DNA from 3 places in the Micromonospora sp. NPDC047730 genome. Region 1 is predicted to be linked to each of the others. Evidence: riboswitches for the same ligand, from Rfam matches in the RefSeq annotation. Region 1 holds a riboswitch; each other region holds the start of a gene.

Region 1 (5,590 bases):
GAAGCCGCGGGCCGGCCGCGCCGGTACCGCCGTCGCCTGGGCCGTGCTCGTCGGCGCGGTCGCCGCCTGCCTGCTCGCCCCCGTCCTGTGGCCGCTCGACGAGAGCGCCGTCGACCTGGCGCGTACCCGGCTCGCGCCCTCGGCCGCGCACCCGGCCGGCACCGACGACCTGGGCCGCGACGTGGCCCACCGCGGCCTCTACGGCCTGCGTGTCTCCCTGCTCGTCGGCGCGGTCGCCGCGCTCGTGGCGACCGTGATCGGTGGTTTCGTCGGGGCGGTCGCCGGCACCCTCGGCGGCTGGGTCGACCGGGCGCTGATGCGGGTGGTCGACACCATCGCGGCGCTGCCGCACCTGCTGCTGGGCATCTTCATCGTCGCGATGCTGCGCCCCAGCCTCGGCGCGGTGATCGTGTCGATCGGGCTGACGCACTGGCTGTCCACCGCCCGCATCGTCCGCTCCGAGCTGCTCAGCCTGCGCACCCGGCCGTTCGTCGACGCCGCGATCGCCGGCGGCGCCAGCCGCGCGCGGGTGATCACCCGGCACCTGCTCCCGCACGTGCTGCCCCGGCTGGCCCTGGCCACCACGCTGATGGTGCCGCACGCCGTCTGGCACGAGACCGCGCTGTCCTTCCTCGGTCTCGGCCTGCCCCCGCACCTGGCCTCCATCGGCAACATGATCAACGACGGGCAGCGCTCCCTGCTCACCGGCGCCTGGTGGGCCAGCCTCGTCCCCGGCCTGCTCCTCGTCGTCGTCACGCTGGCCCTGGCCACCCTCACCGGCCGGTGGCGCGACCGCCTCGACCCGCGCGTACGAGCGGAGCTGAACCTTTGACCACCACCCGCGAGCCCCACGCCGCCACGGCCGGCACCGCCGCCACCGGCGACGCCACGCCCGTCACGGTCGGCAGCGCCGCCTCCACGGTCGGCAGCGCGGCCGGTCCTCGTCCCGCCCTGCTGGAGGTCGACGGGCTGACCGTCCGCTTCCAGCTCCGTGACGCCGTGGTGCGGGCCGTCACCGACCTGCGCCTCACCGTCCACCCCGGCGAACTGGTGGCCGTGGTGGGGGAGTCCGGCTGCGGCAAGTCGGTGCTCGCCCACGCCCTGCTCGGCCTGCTCCCCGGCAACGCCACCGTCTCCGGCCACGCCCGGCTGCGCCCGCCCGGCGGGGACCAGGTCGACCTGATCGGCTGCACCGAGCGCCACCTCGCCCGCGCCGTACGCGGCCGCGCGGTCGGGCTGGTGCCGCAGAGCCCCGCCACCGCGCTGACCCCCGTACGCACCGGCCGGCGGCTGCTGGCAGAGACCCTGCGCGCCCACGGGCACGCCCGCCGCGACGCGCCCTCGGCGGCCGAGCGGGTCGCCGCCGACGTCGGGCTAGACCCCGCCGACCTCGACCGCTACCCCCACGAGCTCTCCGGCGGCATGGCGCAACGCCTGGCCACCGCCCTCGCGCTCGCCCCCGACCCGCCGCTGCTGCTCGCCGACGAACCGACCACGGGCCTCGACCGGCCCCTGGTCGACCACACCCTCGACCTGCTGCGCCGCCGCTGCGACGCCGGCAACGCCGTCCTGCTCATCACCCACGACCTGGCCGCCGCCCGCCGCGTCGCCGACACCGTCGCCGTCATGTACGCCAGCCGGGTCGTCGAGCGCCGGCCCACCGAGGCGCTGTTCGCCGCGCCCGCCCACCCCTACACCGTGGGCCTGCTCGACGCCCTGCCCGAGCGGGCGTTCCGCCCCGTGCCCGGCCACCCGCCGATGCTCACCGACCTGCCCGCCGGCTGTGCCTTCGCCCCGCGCTGCGACCGCGCCACCGACACCTGCCGCACGCCGCCCACCCCGGTCGTGGACGGCTCCGGCCAGGTCGCCTGCCACCACCCGCTGCCCTTCGGAGCGCCGGCATGACCACGACCACGGCCACCCGTCGACACCTCGGACCGGAGGCGACCGCCACCGCGCTCGCCGCCCACCAGGTCACCGTCGCCTACGGTCGGCAGCGCGTCCTCGACCGCGTCGACCTGCACGTCGCCCCCGGCGAGACGGTCGGGCTGCACGGGCCCTCGGGCAGCGGCAAGTCCACCCTGGCCCGGGTACTCGCCCTGCTGCACGCCCCCGACGCCGGGCACGTCACCCTCGACGGCCACCGGGTCGCCGGAGTCCGCCACCGGCTGCCGGCGGCCGTCCGCACCCGCGTCGCGATCCTGTTCCAGAGCCCACGCGCCGCCACCGACCCGCGGCTCAGCCTCGCGGACATCGTCGCCGAACCGCTCCGCGCCACCGGCGTACCGGCCGAGCAGGCCAGGGCCCGCGCGGCCGAGCTGGCCGACCTCGTCGGCCTCACCGCGGACCTGCTCGCCCGCCGCCCGCACGCGGTCAGCGACGGGCAGCTGCAACGGGCCTGCCTCGCCCGGGCGCTCGTGCACCGGCCGGCCTACCTGCTCTGCGACGAGGCCACCGCCATGCTCGACGCCTCCACCCAGGCCCACCTCGCCGCCGTCATCACCGACTACCAGCGGCAGCGCGGCGCCGGGGTCCTGCTGATCACCCACGACCCGGCCCTGATGGCCCGCTGGGCGACCCGGGTCGTCGACCTTCCGCCCCCGCCGGGAGCGTGAACCGCCGCGCGCCGCACCGTCCACAGTGGTGAAGAAGGCCGCTCCGAGGCATTCGTCACCGTGGCATTCGGGGCCGGGCGCAGGCTAGGGTGACGCTGCCGTGGTGTTCGGGAAGCCGGTGGAAGACCGGTGCGGCCCTCGCCACTGTGATCGGGAAGTCCGCGGCCCTCGTCGTCAGAGGTCACTGGGCGTGTCGCACGCCTGGGAAGGCCGGCCACGGACGCACCTCCCGTCAGCCAGGAGACCGGCCACGGCACTGCGATGACCCGTCCACGAGGTGCTGGAAGGCGGTCCCGATGCGCGTGCGCGCTGTGCGGTCCACCCTGTCCCGGCGCGTAGCCGCGCCCCTGTCCGTCCTCCTCGTCCTGCTCGGCGCCTGCGCCACGGACGACGACCCCGCCCCGGCATCCGGCGCGCCGGCCACCCTGACCAACTGCGGCACGCCGGTCACCGTCGCCGCCCCGCCCCAGCGGGCGGTGACCCTGAACCAGCCCGCCACCGAGATCATGCTGGCGCTCGGCCTGGCCGACCGTATGGCCGGCACGGCGTACCTGGACGACGCGATCCTGCCGGAGCACGCCGCCGCGTACGCATCGGTGCCGGTGCTGTCCGGAAAGTACCCGGCCAAGGAGAAACTCCTGGAGACGGCGCCAGACTTCGTCTACGCCTCGTTCCACAGCGCCTTCGGCGACGAGGGCGTCGGCGACCGGGCCGCCCTGGCGGGGCTCGGCATCGGCACCTACCTCTCACCCGCCGGGTGCCCGAAGTCGCACCGGCCGGGAAAGCTCACCGTCGAGGACGTGTTCGCCGAGATCCGGGACGTCGCGGCCGTCTTCGGGGTGCCGGAGCGGGCCGAGACGCTCATCGCCGACCACCGCGCCCGGATCGCCGCCGCTGCCGCCAGGCTCGACGGCACGCGGGACGTCTCCGTGCTCTGGTGGGACGCCGGCACCGACGCCCCGAGCGTGGGCGCCTGCTGCGGCAGCCCCAACATGATCATGTCGGCGGTCGGGATCGGCAACGCCTTCGGCGACCTCGCCGGCGGCTGGGCCGACACCAGTTGGGAGAGCGCCGTCGCGCGCGACCCCGACGCGGTCGTGCTGGTCGACGCGACCTGGGACCCGGCCGCCGCGAAGCAGGCGTTCCTGGCCCGGCACCCCACCCTCAAGGACCTGCCCGCGGTGGCCGGGCAGCGGTTCGTCGTCATTCCGTTCTCGTCCACCACCGCCGGGGTGCGGGCGGTGCTCGGCGTCGAGGCGCTCGCCGCGGGGATGGCGCAGCTTCCCGCCCGAGCGGGCCGCTGACCGCCGTGGCGCGCCGTACCGCCGTGGCTCGCCGTACCGCCGTGGCTCGCCGTCTCGCCGTGGCCCGCCGTCTCGCCGTGCGCGGTCGGGCCGGCGCGGATCCCGGCGCCACTGCCTCCGGGGTCCGGCGCGGCCGGCCCGTCCGTCCCGTCGGCACCGTCGCGCTGCTGGTCACGTTGCTGGCGGTGCTGGTCGTGTCGATCGGGGCGGCCGTCACCGTCGGGCCGGCCGACATCCCCGTGTCGACGGTCTGGGCCGTCGTGGCCGACCGCCTGGGCCTGGCCCACGCCGACGTGCCGCTGCTGCGCGAGCACATCGTCTGGCGGCTGCGCCTGCCCCGGGTGCTCGGCGCCGCAGTGCTGGGCGCCGGGCTGGCGGCCGTCGGGGCGGTGACACAGACCGTCACCCGCAACCCGCTGGCCGACCCGTACCTGCTCGGGGTCTCCTCCGGGGCGTCGCTCGGCGCGGTCGCGGTGCTCGTCCTCGGCGTCGGCGGCGGGGTCGCGGCGCTCACCGGGGGCGCCTTCACCGGCGCGCTGGCCGCGTTCGCCGTCGTGGCGGCGGTGGCCGGCCGGCGGGCCGCGCTGGCGCCCACCCGGGTGGTGCTGGCCGGGGTCGCCGTCGCGCAGCTGTGCGGGGCGGCGACGTCGTTCGTCATCGTCTGGGTCGCCGACCCGCACGCCACGCAGAGCATCACCTTCTGGCTCTCCGGCTCGCTGGCGCGCGTCGACTGGCCCGCCCTGGCCTGGGTGGTACCGGTGCTGGCCGCCGTGCTCGCCCTCGTGGCGGCGTACGCCCGCACGCTCAACGCCTTCGCCTTCGGCGAGGACGCCGCCGAGACCCTCGGCGTGCCCGTCACCCGGGTCCGGTGGCTGCTGCTGGTCGCCACCGCGCTGCTCACCGCGGCGCTGGTCGCCGTCAGCGGCGCGGTGGGTTTCGTCGGGCTGATCCTGCCGCACGCCGCCCGGTTCCTCACCGGCGCGGACCACCGGCGCCTGCTGCCCGTCGTCGTCCTCGCCGGCGCGATCTTCATGGTCTGGGTGGACACCGCCGCGCGGACCCTGTTCGCGCCCCGCGAACTGCCGGTGGGCGTGCTGACGGCGCTGCTCGGGGTGCCCGCCTTCGTGGTCCTGCTGCACCGGGCCCGGCCGGCAGAGTCGCGGCGACCCCGGGGACGGTGGGCCGGGTGCCGGAAGGCGGGCGACTGATGCTCGCCGTCACCGACGTGTCCTGGGCCGTCGCGGCCCGGCGGATCCTCGACGACGTCACCTGCGCCGTGCCGGCGGGCAGCCTCGTCGGGCTGCTCGGCCCCAACGGCTGCGGCAAGACCACCCTGCTGCGGATCGTCGCCCGGCTCGTCGCGCCCGACAACGGGCGGGTCACCATCGGCGGCGACGACGTCGCCACCCTGCCCCGCGCGGCGCTGGCCCGCCGCGCCGCGCTGCTCGCCCAGCACGCCGACACCGACCTGGACCTCACCGTCGAGGAGGTGGTGCTGCTCGGCCGTACCCCGCACCGCCGCTCGCGATGGTCGGACAGCGACGCCGACCGTGCCGCCGCGGCCGACGCGCTGGCACGGGTCGACCTCGACGGGTACGCCGGCCGCCGCTGGCACACCCTCTCCGGCGGCGAACGGCAGCGGGTCCAGCTGGCCCGCGCGCTCGCCCAGCA
Region 2 (5,590 bases), on a different contig from region 1:
GGCGACGTGCGCGCGGACGAAGTTCTGCTCGGCGGGCTCCTCCAGGGCGGCGACCAACCGCACCGCGTCGTCGATGAGCGCGACCACGTGCGGGAAGGCGTCCCGGAAGAAGCCGGAGATCCGCACGGTGACGTCGACGCGGGGGCGGCCCAGCTCGGCCGGCGGCACCACCTCCACGCCGGTGACCCGGCGGGAGCGGTCGTCCCAGGTGGGACGGCAGCCGAGCAGCGCGAGCACCTCGGCGACGTCGTCGCCCTGGGTGCGCATGGCGCTGGTGCCCCAGACGGTCAGGCCGACGGAGCGCGGGTACTCGCCGGTGTCGGCGAGGTGCCGGGCGAGCAGCGAGTCGGCCAGGGCCACCCCGACATCCCAGGCGTTGCGGCTGGGGATCGCCTTGGGGTCGACGGAGTAGAAGTTCCGGCCGGTGGGGAGCACGTTGACCAGGCCCCGGGTGGGCGAGCCGGACGGGCCGGGCGGCACGAACCGCCCGTCGAGCGCACCCACCACCCGGTCGATCTCGTCGGTCGTACGGTCCAGCCGGGGCACCAGCTCGGTGGCGGCGAAGCGGAGCACGGCGGCGGCGTCCGGGACGGCCCGGCCGGTGACCTCCTCGACCACGGCGTCGACCTTGTCGGCGTCCCAGCCGAGGGTCTCCATGCCGACGACCAGCCGGCGCGCGAGGGCCTCGATCAGGTCGACGGCGTCGGCGGCGGTGCCGGCCGGCCCGTCGACGGTGTCGGTCAGCGCCTCGGGCAGCGCCAGCCGCTGGCCCGGCGCGGCGAGCAGCTCCTGCTCGTCGAGCCCGTACGCGGCGGCGAGGGCCTGGCGCAGGCCGGGCAGGGCACGGGCGCCGCCCCAGACCTGCGGGGCGCGCAGCACGGCGAGGACGAGGTTGACCCGGGGCTCGCCGGTGGGCGCGGCGGCGAGGATGTGCAGGCCGTCGCGGATCTGCACGTCCTTGACCTCGCAGAGGTACCCGTCGAGGTGCAGCACGAAGTCGTCGAAGTCCTCGGCGGCCGGCATGTCCTCGGCGTGCAGGTCGTGGTGCAGCTCCGCGGCGCGCACCAGGGCCCAGATCTGCGCCTGCACGGTGGGCACCTTGGCGGGGTCGAGCGCCTGCACGGTGGCGTACTCGTCGAGGAGTTGCTCCAGCTTCGCCAGGTCGCCGTACGTCTCGGCGCGGGCCATCGGCGGCACCAGGTGGTCGACGACGACGGCGTGCGCGCGGCGCTTGGCCTGGGTGCCCTCGCCGGGGTCGTTGACGATGAACGGGTAGACCAGCGGCAGGTCGCCGAGGACGGCGTCGGGGGCGCAGTCGGCGGCCAGCCCGAGGCCCTTGCCGGGCAGCCACTCCAGGGTGCCGTGCTTGCCCAGGTGCACCACCGCGTCCGCGCCGAAGCCGCCGTCGGTGGCGGGCGCGGCCAGCCAGCGGTACGCGGCCAGGTAGTGGTGGCTCGGCGGCAGGTCCGGGTCGTGGTAGATGGCGATCGGGTTCTCGCCGAAGCCGCGCGGCGGCTGGATCAGCAGCACCACGTTGCCGAAGCGCAGCCCGGCCAGCACGATGTCCCCGCCGTCGGTGTAGAGCCCGCCGGGCGGCTCCCCCCAGTGGGCGAGCATCCGCTCCCGCAGCTCCGCCGGCGCCTGGTCGAACCAGCGCCGGTACGTCGCCCCGGGCACCCGCGCCTCGGCGGCGGCGAGCTGTTCCGGGGTGAGCCACTCGACGTCGTGCCCCCCGGCGGCGATGAGGGCGTGGATGAGCGCGTCCCCGTCGTCGGGCACGGGGGCGTCGCCGAGGTGGTAGCCGGCCTCGGCGAGGGCGGCGAGCAGCCGGACCGCCGAGGCCGGGGTGTCCAGGCCGACGGCGTTGCCGACCCGGGAGTGCTTCGTCGGGTAGGAGCTGAGCACGACCGCGAGCCGCTTGTCGGCGTTGGGCACGTGCCGCAGCCGGGCGTGCCGCACGGCGATGCCGGCCACCCGGGCGGCCCGCTCCGGGTCGGCGACGTAGCTGGAGAGCCCGTCGGCGTCGATCCGCTTGAACGAGAACGGCACGGTGACGATCCGGCCGTCGAACTCGGGGATGGCCACCTGCATCGCGGCGTCCAGCGGGGACAGTCCGGCGTCGCTGCCGGCCCACTGCTCGCGGGTGCTGGTGAGGCAGAGCGCCTGGATCACCGGCACGTCGAGGGCGGCGAGCGCGCCCACGTCCCAGGCGTCCTCGTCGCCCCCGCCGGAGGCGTCGGCGGCGACCGTGCCGCCGGCGGCGAGCACGGTGACCAGCAGGGCGTCGCAGCGGCCGAAGAGCCCCAGCGGTCCCGCGCCGGCGGTGAGGCCGCGCAACGAGCCGCAGAAGATCGGCAGCGGGTTGCCGCCGGCCGCGTCGACGGCGTCGGCGAGGGCGTCGACGAAGCCGGTGTTGCCGGCGAGGGCGTGCGCCCGGTAGAAGACGATCCCGACGGTCGGCCGGTCGGGCCGCACGGGCCGGTCGCCGTGGACGCCGTACGTCGGGGTGGGCGCGGGCGGGGCGAACCCCTCGCCGGTGAGCAGCACCGTGTCGGAGAGGAACCGGGCGAGCTGGGCGAGGTTCTCGGGGCCGCCCTCGACCAGGTAGGCCAGCGCCTGGGTGGCCACTCCGGCGGGGACGGTGGAGGCCGCCATCAGCTCCGCGTCCGGCAGGGCCTCGCCGCTGAGCACGACCGTGGGCACGCCGGAGGCCAGCACCGTGGCGAGCCCGTCCGGCCACGCCTGCCGGCCGCCGAGCAGGCGTACGACCGCGAGGTCCACGCCGTCGAGCAGCGCGGGCACGGCGTCGGCGGCGACCCGGGCGGGGTTGGCGAGTCGGTAGTCGGCGCCGCTGGCGCGGGCGGCGAGCAGGTCGGTGTCGGCGGTGGACAGCAGCAGGATGCGCACGGACGGCTCCGGAGAGTGACGCCCGGATCGACGCGAGGACGATCGGGCGGTACGAGGGGTGGGCGCGGTTCAGCGGGTACGGCGGGCCGGGAAGCGGCTCACCGGCGGGCCGACGGGGTCGGGCGGCGCGGTGCGGGCGTCAGGGACGGGCGACGCGCCCGACCGCTGCGGGGCGACCGGGGGCGGGCACACCACGGTCGGCCGGACGCGCGCCGCGGCGGCCGGACGGGGCTGCGGAAATACGGCTGCTCGCCGGCGCGCTGTGGCGGCCGGGCACGATGCGACGATGATCGTCGATGGCGGAGACGCGGTGCGTCATCGGGTCCTCCTCGGGTGTCCACGCCCTGGGGTCACTCCCGACGGCCGAAGTATCCTGGCTCCCGGATCGACGCTCACCCCCGGTCTTCCAACCGCGCACGCACGGCCGTGACTCACGAGGGGGGATCGCTCCCCGGTGACAGTGGCGGGACCGCGCCGGAATCACACCGGCTTCCTTCACTGCCGTCAGGCCGCGAATGCTGCCACACCCCCGGTCCCCGGGTCAACGCGACGGGATCGGAGGCCGACCCCGCCGGGCCGTCGCGACGGCCAGGGCCAACGTCGACAGGACCAGGACCCGGCCCACGTCGGCGGCGGCGATGATCTCCCGGGCTGCCCTGCGGTCGGCGAGCGCTCCGGCGAACAGGCCGGTGACCAACCAGGGCAGGAACTGCGCCGCGGCCACGGCGGCCACCGCCACCGGGTCGTCGCTCAGCGCGGCGGCGAGGAGCGGGAACGCCGCCACGCGGATGCCGTCGCCCAGGTTGGCCAGGGCGGCGGCGCTCCAGAATGTCCAGAAGGGACGGCCCAGGGCCGACGACCGGTCAGCCATGCCGGACACCCTACCGCCCGCCCCGTCCCCCCGGGTGGCGCCGCCAGGCAGGGGCGGCCGACGACAGCTGCCCGGCACGGACGGGCGGGACGCGCGCTCCTGACCTCGGGGACAGCCGTCGAGCTTCCAGCACCTACGATCGGGCGCCAGTCCGCCGCGTCGTCCGGAATCCAGGGAGTTGTGCGCCATGGCCGCCGTAACGTTCCAGCACCTCGCCGGTCGGGTCTGGCTCTGCCCGGGTGATCCGGACCCGGAAGCCGTCCAGGCCGGCGTCGCCCTGGTCGCCGACGACCGGGGCAGCGTGCTGGTCGACGCAGGGCAGAGCCCCGCGCACGCCCGGGAGATCCGGTCCGCGCTGGCTGCCGCCGGGCTGCCCCCGCCCCGCTGGCTGGTCTACACGCACCACCACTGGGACCACGTCTGGGGCGCCTGCGCCTGGCCCGGCGTGGAGATCGTCGGCCACGTCGCCGGCGAGCGGCTGCTGCGTGCGGAGGCGGCCCGGCCGTGGAGCCATCGGTACCTGCGGGAGCAGGTGCGGGCGAATCCGCGGCTCGGCCCGAGTTTCCGGGCCCGGGCGCTGGCGGTCGACTCGTGGGACGGCTTCGCGGTGCTGCCGCCGACCCGGACCTTCACCGACGAGTTGGAGCTGCCGGTCGGCGTGCGGGTGCGGCACGTCGGGGGCGCCCACGCGCCGGACTCGACGGTGGTGGCGGTGCCGGACTCGGGCGTGCTGCTGCTCGGCGACTGCTTCTATCCGCCGCCGGCGCACCTGCGCACCCCCGAGGACCGGCCCGACCTCGCCCTGGTACGCCGGCTGCTGGCCGACGACGTCCACTGGTACGTCGCGAGCCACCAGCCGCCGATGACGCTGGACGAGGCACGCGCGGCGGTCGCCGCCGGGCGGTGACGCCACGGCGGCGCCACGGTCAGCGGACGCGGCGCTCCGGGTGGGCCCGGTTCCAGGCCCGCATCCGCTCCGGGTAGCCGGTGCGGGCGGCCTCGTACAGCGGCACCGCGTGCTTGCGGGCGATCGACCCGGCGGCGCGCGGCGAGCCGGTGCGGCGGCGGATCCACTCGCCGTCGTGGGCGATCGCCACCACGGTGGTGTCGGTCGCCGTGGTCTCCGGCTCCAGGTAGAACTCCACGCCCCGGCGGCTGGTGACGAACGCCTCCAGCGCGGCCAGGTCCTCGCGGGTCGCCTCGCGGTCGAGCTTCGTGGGGGCCGCGTCGGTGCCGCGCGACCGTCGACTGAACCAGCCCATCCCCCCGCTCCTCTCCTCGGCGTCCTCCCAGTGCAGCACCGTTTCCTGGGAGGCGGCTGCGAGCCGGGTGTGAGTGCCCTGCGGATGTGCCGCGTCAGCGGGCCGGCGGGCGGGTGGCCGGCACCAGGGCCAGGGTGGGCAGCAGCAGCACCGGCACCACGAGCAGGGCGGGCAGCGTGCCGACCCGGTCGCCGAGCAGGCCGAGCAGCGGCGGGCCGGCGAGGAACGCCGTGTAGCCGATCACGGCGACCACGCTGACCCGGGCCGGCGCCTGCCGCTCGTCGTCGGCCGCCGCGCTCATCCCCACCGGGAAGCCCAGCGACGCGCCGAGCCCCCAGAGCGCGACGCCGGCGACCGCCACCGGCCCGGAGCCGGCGAGCACCGCCACGCCCGCGCCGACGGTGGCGAGCAGGATCGTGGCCGACAGGACGGGCACGCGGCCCCACCGGTCCAGCGCGACGGTGCCCGCCGTGCGGCCCAGGGTCATGCCGACGACGAAGACCCCGAACACGGCCGCGCCGGCCGCCTCGCTGAGGCCGTGGCCGTCGAT
Region 3 (5,590 bases), on a different contig from region 1:
CGGTCGGGTCCGGCCGGCTCCCGCCACCCCCGGCGACGAGGGGCGGGTGAGCGTCTTCCTCGCGGTGGCGATGGTCGGGATCCTCGCCGTCATCGGCATGGCCTTCGACGGCGCCGGCCAACTGCGCACGTTGCAGCGGGCCGACAACCTCGCCGCCGAGGCCGCCCGGGCCGGCGGTCAGGCCATCGACCGGGCCACCGCCATCGAGGGCGGGCCCACCCGGATCAACCGGCCGCAGGCCCGCCGGGCCGTCGCCGACTACCTCGCCGCCGCCGGCGCCGCCGGCCACACCGTCAGCTTCCCGGTCGTCGACGGGGAGACCCGGGTCCGCGTACGCGTCACCGTCACCCACCACAGAGCCATGCTCGGCCTGTTCGGCTTCGACGAGACCGTCACCGTCTCCGGCGAGGCGAGCGCGCGGCCGCTCACCGGAGCACCGTAGGAAGGAAGGCAGCCATGGCCGCTTCGGGTCGTTCCGCCGTACGGCGGACCGGACGGATCCTGACCGGGCTCGGCGCGCTCGTCGTGCTCTGCGCGGTGCTGGTCGGCGCGCCGGTGGCGCTGCTCGCCCTCGCCGGCAACCCGCTGCCCGACCACCTGCCCACCGTCGCGGAGATCGGCGCGACGCTGACCAGCCGCGACGACGGGCGCCTCTTCCTGCGCGCGCTGGCGCTGGCCGGGTGGTTCGGGTGGGCAACGTTCGCCTTCTCCGTGCTGGTGGAACTCTGCGCGCAGGCGCTGCGCCGGCCGGCACCCCGGCTGCCGGGCATGAGCCGCCAGCAGCGGGCCGCCGCCGCCCTGGTCGGGTCGATCGCGCTGATCATCGCGGCCAGCCCGGCGGCGAGCGCGGCGACGGCGGTCGCCGGCCCGTACGCCCTGCCGGCAGCGCCGATCGCAAACGCGCCGATGGCTGTCCCGCCACAGGCCACCTGGCCGGCCTCGGCGGCGCAGCCTGCTCCGGCGGCCTCGGCCGACGGGGCGGTGGTCTACCGGGTGGCCCGGGGCGACCACCTGGGCAGGGTCGCCGAGCGCTACCTCGACGACTTCGACGACTACCGTGAACTGGCCGCGCTGAACCGTGTCGACGACCCGGACCGGATCCACCCGGGCCAGTTGCTGAAGCTCCCGCAGGAGGCCGAGGACCGGGGTGCCCGCCGGCACGCCACCGGCCGCCTCGTCGCCCGGCCCACCGCACCCCTGCCGGCCCGGCCGGCCCCGCAGCCCACCCCTGAACAGGTCACCCCGGAGCGGGCGACACCCCCGCCCCCGGCGCAGGCCCCGGCGCCGCCGCCGGCCGACGCGACCGGCGACGAGGCCCCGACACTGACGGTCGGAGCGGCCCGGGCCGGCGAGCCCGACCGCGTGAACCGACCACTCGCGGTCTCCGCCGTCCTCGCGGTGGCGAGCATCGTCGGCGCGCAATTCGGCGCGGTCCTTGGCCTGCGCGGCCGCCCCGCCCGCGTACCGGCAGGCGCGGCCCGCACCGCCACCACACGCCGTCGAGGCACCGGGGGTGCCGGACGGGACGGAGGCAGCCGCAGCGGAAGCGGACGCGCGACCGGACACAAGGCAACCGGACGGGGCCGGACGGCACACGACGGAACCGGACGGGACGCGGCTCCCCGGGGCGCCGGCGCAGCCACCCACACCGGGACGACCGCGATCCCCCGCGACAGCACCCCCCGCGGCCACAGCGACGCGCCCACCACCCCCCGCCCGCTGGCCGGCGCCCACGCCGACACCACCCGCGACCCCCTAATCGGCCGCCACCGCCGCCCCTGACCCACCCCCGGGCGCCCTCGTTGATCATGAAGTTGTTGCAGCGACACGCCGATCAGGACGGCAACAACTTCATGATCAACCGGCGTGAGAGATCAACCGGCGTGAGAGATCAACCGGCGTGAGAGATCAACCGGCGTGAGGGGTGGGGCGGTGTGAGGGAGGGGGTGGGGTGGGGTGGGGTGGGGTGGGGTGGGTCAGGGGAGGCGGGTCTCCAGCATGCCGTTGACGATGCGGGTGGGCAGGACCTGCTGGTCGTTGCCGGACGGCCCGTGCACGACCTCGCCGCCGTTGAGCCGGAACGTGCTGCCGTGCCACGGGCAGACCACGCACGCGTGCCCGTCGATCTCCTGCACCTCGCCCTTGCCGAGCGGGCCGCTCTGGTGCGGGCAGCGCTCCAGCATCACGGTGACCTCGTCGCCGTGCCGGTAGAGGATCACCGAGACGTCGTCGATCTCCCGGGTGATCAGCTTTCGCTGCGGCAGGGCGGACATGTCCGCGATCGAGTGCCAGCCGTCGCTCATCCGGTGCAGCTCGGAGATGCTCTGGTTGACCTGCGCGCCCTGCTTGTACGCCAGGTGCCCGCCGATGTACGCCCCCGTGCTCGCGGCACTGAGCCCGAGGAAGCCGAGCGTACGGCCGAGGTTGTGCCGGCCGGTCATCCGGGCGGCCACGGAGCCGGCGTAGAACGCCAGGCCGATGCTGTTGGAGGCGGCGTGCACCAGGCCGATCCGGCGCTGGTCTCGGGCGAGGGCTGCCCAGTCGTTGAGCCCGGCGACCGCAGCCGGCAGGGCGCTGATGGTGCCCACCGCGCACAGCGTGGTGGCGGCGCGGCGCTGCCCCTGCATCAGGTCCAGCACGGCCGTGCTGAGCCACGCGCCGACCGGCACCTGCACCATCGCCGGGTGCAGCGGGTGCCCCAGCCAGACACCGTGCAGCAGGTCGCGAACGCGCCTTGGGCGGAGGGTGGCCTGGACGGCCCGCTGCAACCGGTCGCCGATCCGGTCCAGCGCGGAGGCCTGCTCGATCTTCGTCATGAGTGCTCGCACCCGTACCGACTTCCCGGCAGGAGCGACCGCAAACCGGTATCCGGTGACGGATCCGCAGCGGTGCGTGACGAGGTTTCTGCCGGCCCGGAACCAGGCGCGCCCGGCCGGATGGGCCCAGCCCTTCCGCGGTGGTGAGGTCAGCGGTCCGGCGACGTCCAGCGGTCGTGGTGGATCGCCTCGGCCAGCGGGCGCTTCTGCCGCCAGCCGTGCCGGGCCAGGTCGGGCACGGCCTCGAAGTGGGTGACCGGCCCGAGGCAGAGCCACGCCACCGGCCGTACGCCGTCGGGGATGCCGAGCAGCTCAGCCAGCCAGGGCTCCCGGTAGAACGACACCCACCCGACGCCGAGCCCCTCGGCGGTGGCGGCCAGCCAGAGGTTCTGGATGGCGAGGCAGGCCGAGTAGAGCCCGGTGTCGGCGATGGCGTGCCGCCCGAGCACGGCGGCGCCACCGCGGGCCGGGTCGTAGGTGACCACCACGGACAGGGTGGACTCCAGCACCCCGTCGATCTTGATGCGGGCGAACCGCTCGGCCGCCTCCCCGTCCAGGGTGGCGGCGAAGGTGTCCCGCTCGGCCTGGACGTGCTCGTGGAACCGGCGCCGCAGCTCGGGGTCGCGGACGAGTACGAAGTCCCAGGGCTGGGAGTAGCCGACGCTCGGCGCGGCGTGCGCCGCGGTCAGGACGCGGTGCAGCGTCTCGTCGGGCACCGGCGCCCCGGTGAACTGGCCGCGGACGTCCCGGCGGCGATGAATGACGTCGTAGAGATCCAAGGCAGGCTCCCGCTGCGCTCGGCCCACGCTCGGGGCGTGGGCACCTGACCGCGAGGCCGGTCTTCGGACTCCCGGATCGACGCCTGGCCGTCCGCCTTCCCGGCCCGGGCGGGCCAGTGGCTGCGCTCTCGCGCGTGGACGGTGGCTCCCCGGTCACCGCGGCGGGCCCGTGCCGGATTCGCACCGGCTTCCCGATTCTCCCCGCTCGCGCGGGGCACCTCACATGATCGTGCCGCCCGGCATGCTAGCGCCGCGCCAACCGGACCGGCGCTGCTGGGCCAGTCGGACGCCTGCGTCCGCCGCCCCGCCGCCGCCCGGCCGGACCTGCCAGGGACCGGACCGCCACCCGGCCGGACCCGCCAGGGCCGGACCCGCCAGGGCCGAACCCGCCAGGGACCGGACCGCCACCCGGATCCGCCACCCGGCCGGACCCGCCAGGGCCGAACCCGCCAGGGGCCGAACCCGCCAGGGACCGGACCGCCGCCCGGATCCGCCGGCCGGGCGGGGAAATCCGGTCGCGGGCCGCGCCGTCCGCGACCAGTGTGGTCCGGGTGTACGCACTCGCCTCCCGCCCGCTGCCGGCCGGCCACCCGGCGGCCCGACTGACCGTCGCCCTCGGCCGGCCCCGGGCCGTGCCGCCACCGCTGCTGATGCTGCTGGGCATGCTCTCCACCCAGGTCGGCGCGGCCGTCGCCAAGCAGCTCTTCGGCAGCACCAGCGCCGGCGGTACGACCACGCTGCGGCTCGGCTTCGCCGCGCTGATCCTGCTGCTCGTGGCCCGGCCCGGGCTGCGGCTGGGCTGGCGCGCCGCCGGCCTGGTCGGGGCGTTCGGGCTCACCCTGGCGCTGATGAACCTCGCCTTCTACGCGGCGCTGCACCGCGTGCCGCTCGGCGTGGCGGTCACCATCGGTTTCGCGGGGCCGCTGCTGGTGTCGCTCGCCGGCAGCCGCCGGCCCGCCGACGTGGCGTGGGCGGTCCTGGCGGGCGGCGGGGTGCTGCTGATCAGCGGGCTCGGCGGGACCGGGGTGGACCGGGTGGGGCTGCTGTTGTGCGTCGCCATCGCGGTCGGCTGGGCCGGGTACGTACTGCTCGGCAAGGCGGTCAGCGCCCGCGTGCCGGGCAGCCGGGGCCTCGCGCTGGGAATGGCCGTCGCCGCGCTCGCCGTACTGCCGTTCGGGGTCGCCGGCAGCGGCACGGCGCTGCTCGACCCGTGGACCCTCGCGCTGGGCGTCGCGGTGGCACTGCTGTCGTCGGTGCTGCCGTACTCGGCCGAACTGGCCGCGCTGCGCCGGATGCCGGCCCGGGTCTTCGCGATCCTGCTCAGCCTGGAGCCGGCGATCGGCGCGCTGGTCGGGCTGGTCCTGCTGGGCGAGCTGCTGGCCTGGCCGCAGGCGGCCGGGGTGGCGTGCGTGGTCGGCGCCGCGCTGGGCGCGACCCTGGTCCGGCCCGGCGCCGCGAAGGCGCGCTGACGCCCCCTGGCGCCGTCGGCACCACCGGGGCATGCTGTGCCGATGGGCGTACGCGTCGAGCACGACGGGCCGGTGACCACGGTGATCCTGGACCGCCCGGCGGCCCGCAACGCGGTCGACGGGCCGACGGCCCGGGCCCTGGCCGACGCGTTCCGCGCCTTCGAGGCCGACCCCGACGCGGCGGTGGCCGTGCTCTGGGGCGCCGGCGGCACGTTCTGCGCGGGGGCCGACCTGAAAGCGATCGGCACCCCGAGCGGCAACCGGGTCGAGCCGGAGGGGGACGGCCCGATGGGCCCGACCCGGATGACGCTCGGCAAGCCGGTGATCGCCGCGATCTCCGGTCACGCCGTGGCCGGCGGGTTGGAGCTGGCGCTCTGGTGCGACCTGCGGGTCGCCGAGTCCGACGCGGTCCTCGGGGTGTTCTGCCGGCGCTGGGGGGTGCCGCTGATCGACGGGGGGACGGTCCGGCTGCCCCGGCTGATCGGCGAGAGCCGGGCGATGGACCTGATCCTCACCGGCCGGCCGG

Evidence for each region. Region 1 has a riboswitch for cobalamin ahead of ACGF5G_RS01910 (ABC transporter substrate-binding protein). Riboswitches for the same ligand answer to the same signal wherever they lie in the genome.
Region 2: linked by a shared signal. The riboswitch ahead of cobN (cobaltochelatase subunit CobN) and the one ahead of ACGF5G_RS01910 (ABC transporter substrate-binding protein) in region 1 are both predicted to bind cobalamin.
Region 3: linked by a shared signal. The riboswitch ahead of bluB (5,6-dimethylbenzimidazole synthase) and the one ahead of ACGF5G_RS01910 (ABC transporter substrate-binding protein) in region 1 are both predicted to bind cobalamin.

Annotation. Positions count from the first base shown of each region.
Region 1 is NZ_JBIDCU010000001.1:394,096-399,685, forward strand. Features, by position in the region: gene ACGF5G_RS01895 (ABC transporter permease) at 1-832, shown strand, start outside; gene ACGF5G_RS01900 (ABC transporter ATP-binding protein) at 829-1,905, shown strand; gene ACGF5G_RS01905 (ABC transporter ATP-binding protein) at 1,902-2,615, shown strand; cobalamin riboswitch at 2,700-2,883, shown strand; gene ACGF5G_RS01910 (ABC transporter substrate-binding protein) at 2,912-3,919, shown strand; gene ACGF5G_RS01915 (FecCD family ABC transporter permease) at 3,961-5,127, shown strand; gene ACGF5G_RS01920 (ABC transporter ATP-binding protein) at 5,127-5,590, shown strand, end outside.
Region 2 is NZ_JBIDCU010000011.1:165,672-171,261, forward strand. Features, by position in the region: gene cobN (cobaltochelatase subunit CobN) at 1-2,907, opposite strand, end outside; cobalamin riboswitch at 3,274-3,403, opposite strand; partial or broken gene ACGF5G_RS24090 (MFS transporter) at 3,488-3,778, opposite strand; gene ACGF5G_RS24095 (MBL fold metallo-hydrolase) at 3,966-4,685, shown strand; gene ACGF5G_RS24100 (hypothetical protein) at 4,705-5,040, opposite strand; gene ACGF5G_RS24105 (MFS transporter) at 5,135-5,590, opposite strand, start outside.
Region 3 is NZ_JBIDCU010000002.1:629,990-635,579, reverse strand. Features, by position in the region: gene ACGF5G_RS09130 (pilus assembly protein TadG-related protein) at 1-442, shown strand, start outside; partial or broken gene ACGF5G_RS09125 (LysM peptidoglycan-binding domain-containing protein) at 457-1,524, shown strand; gene ACGF5G_RS09120 (Rieske 2Fe-2S domain-containing protein) at 1,977-2,816, opposite strand; gene bluB (5,6-dimethylbenzimidazole synthase) at 2,966-3,595, opposite strand; cobalamin riboswitch at 3,632-3,832, opposite strand; gene ACGF5G_RS09110 (DMT family transporter) at 4,147-5,064, shown strand; gene ACGF5G_RS09105 (crotonase/enoyl-CoA hydratase family protein) at 5,107-5,590, shown strand, end outside.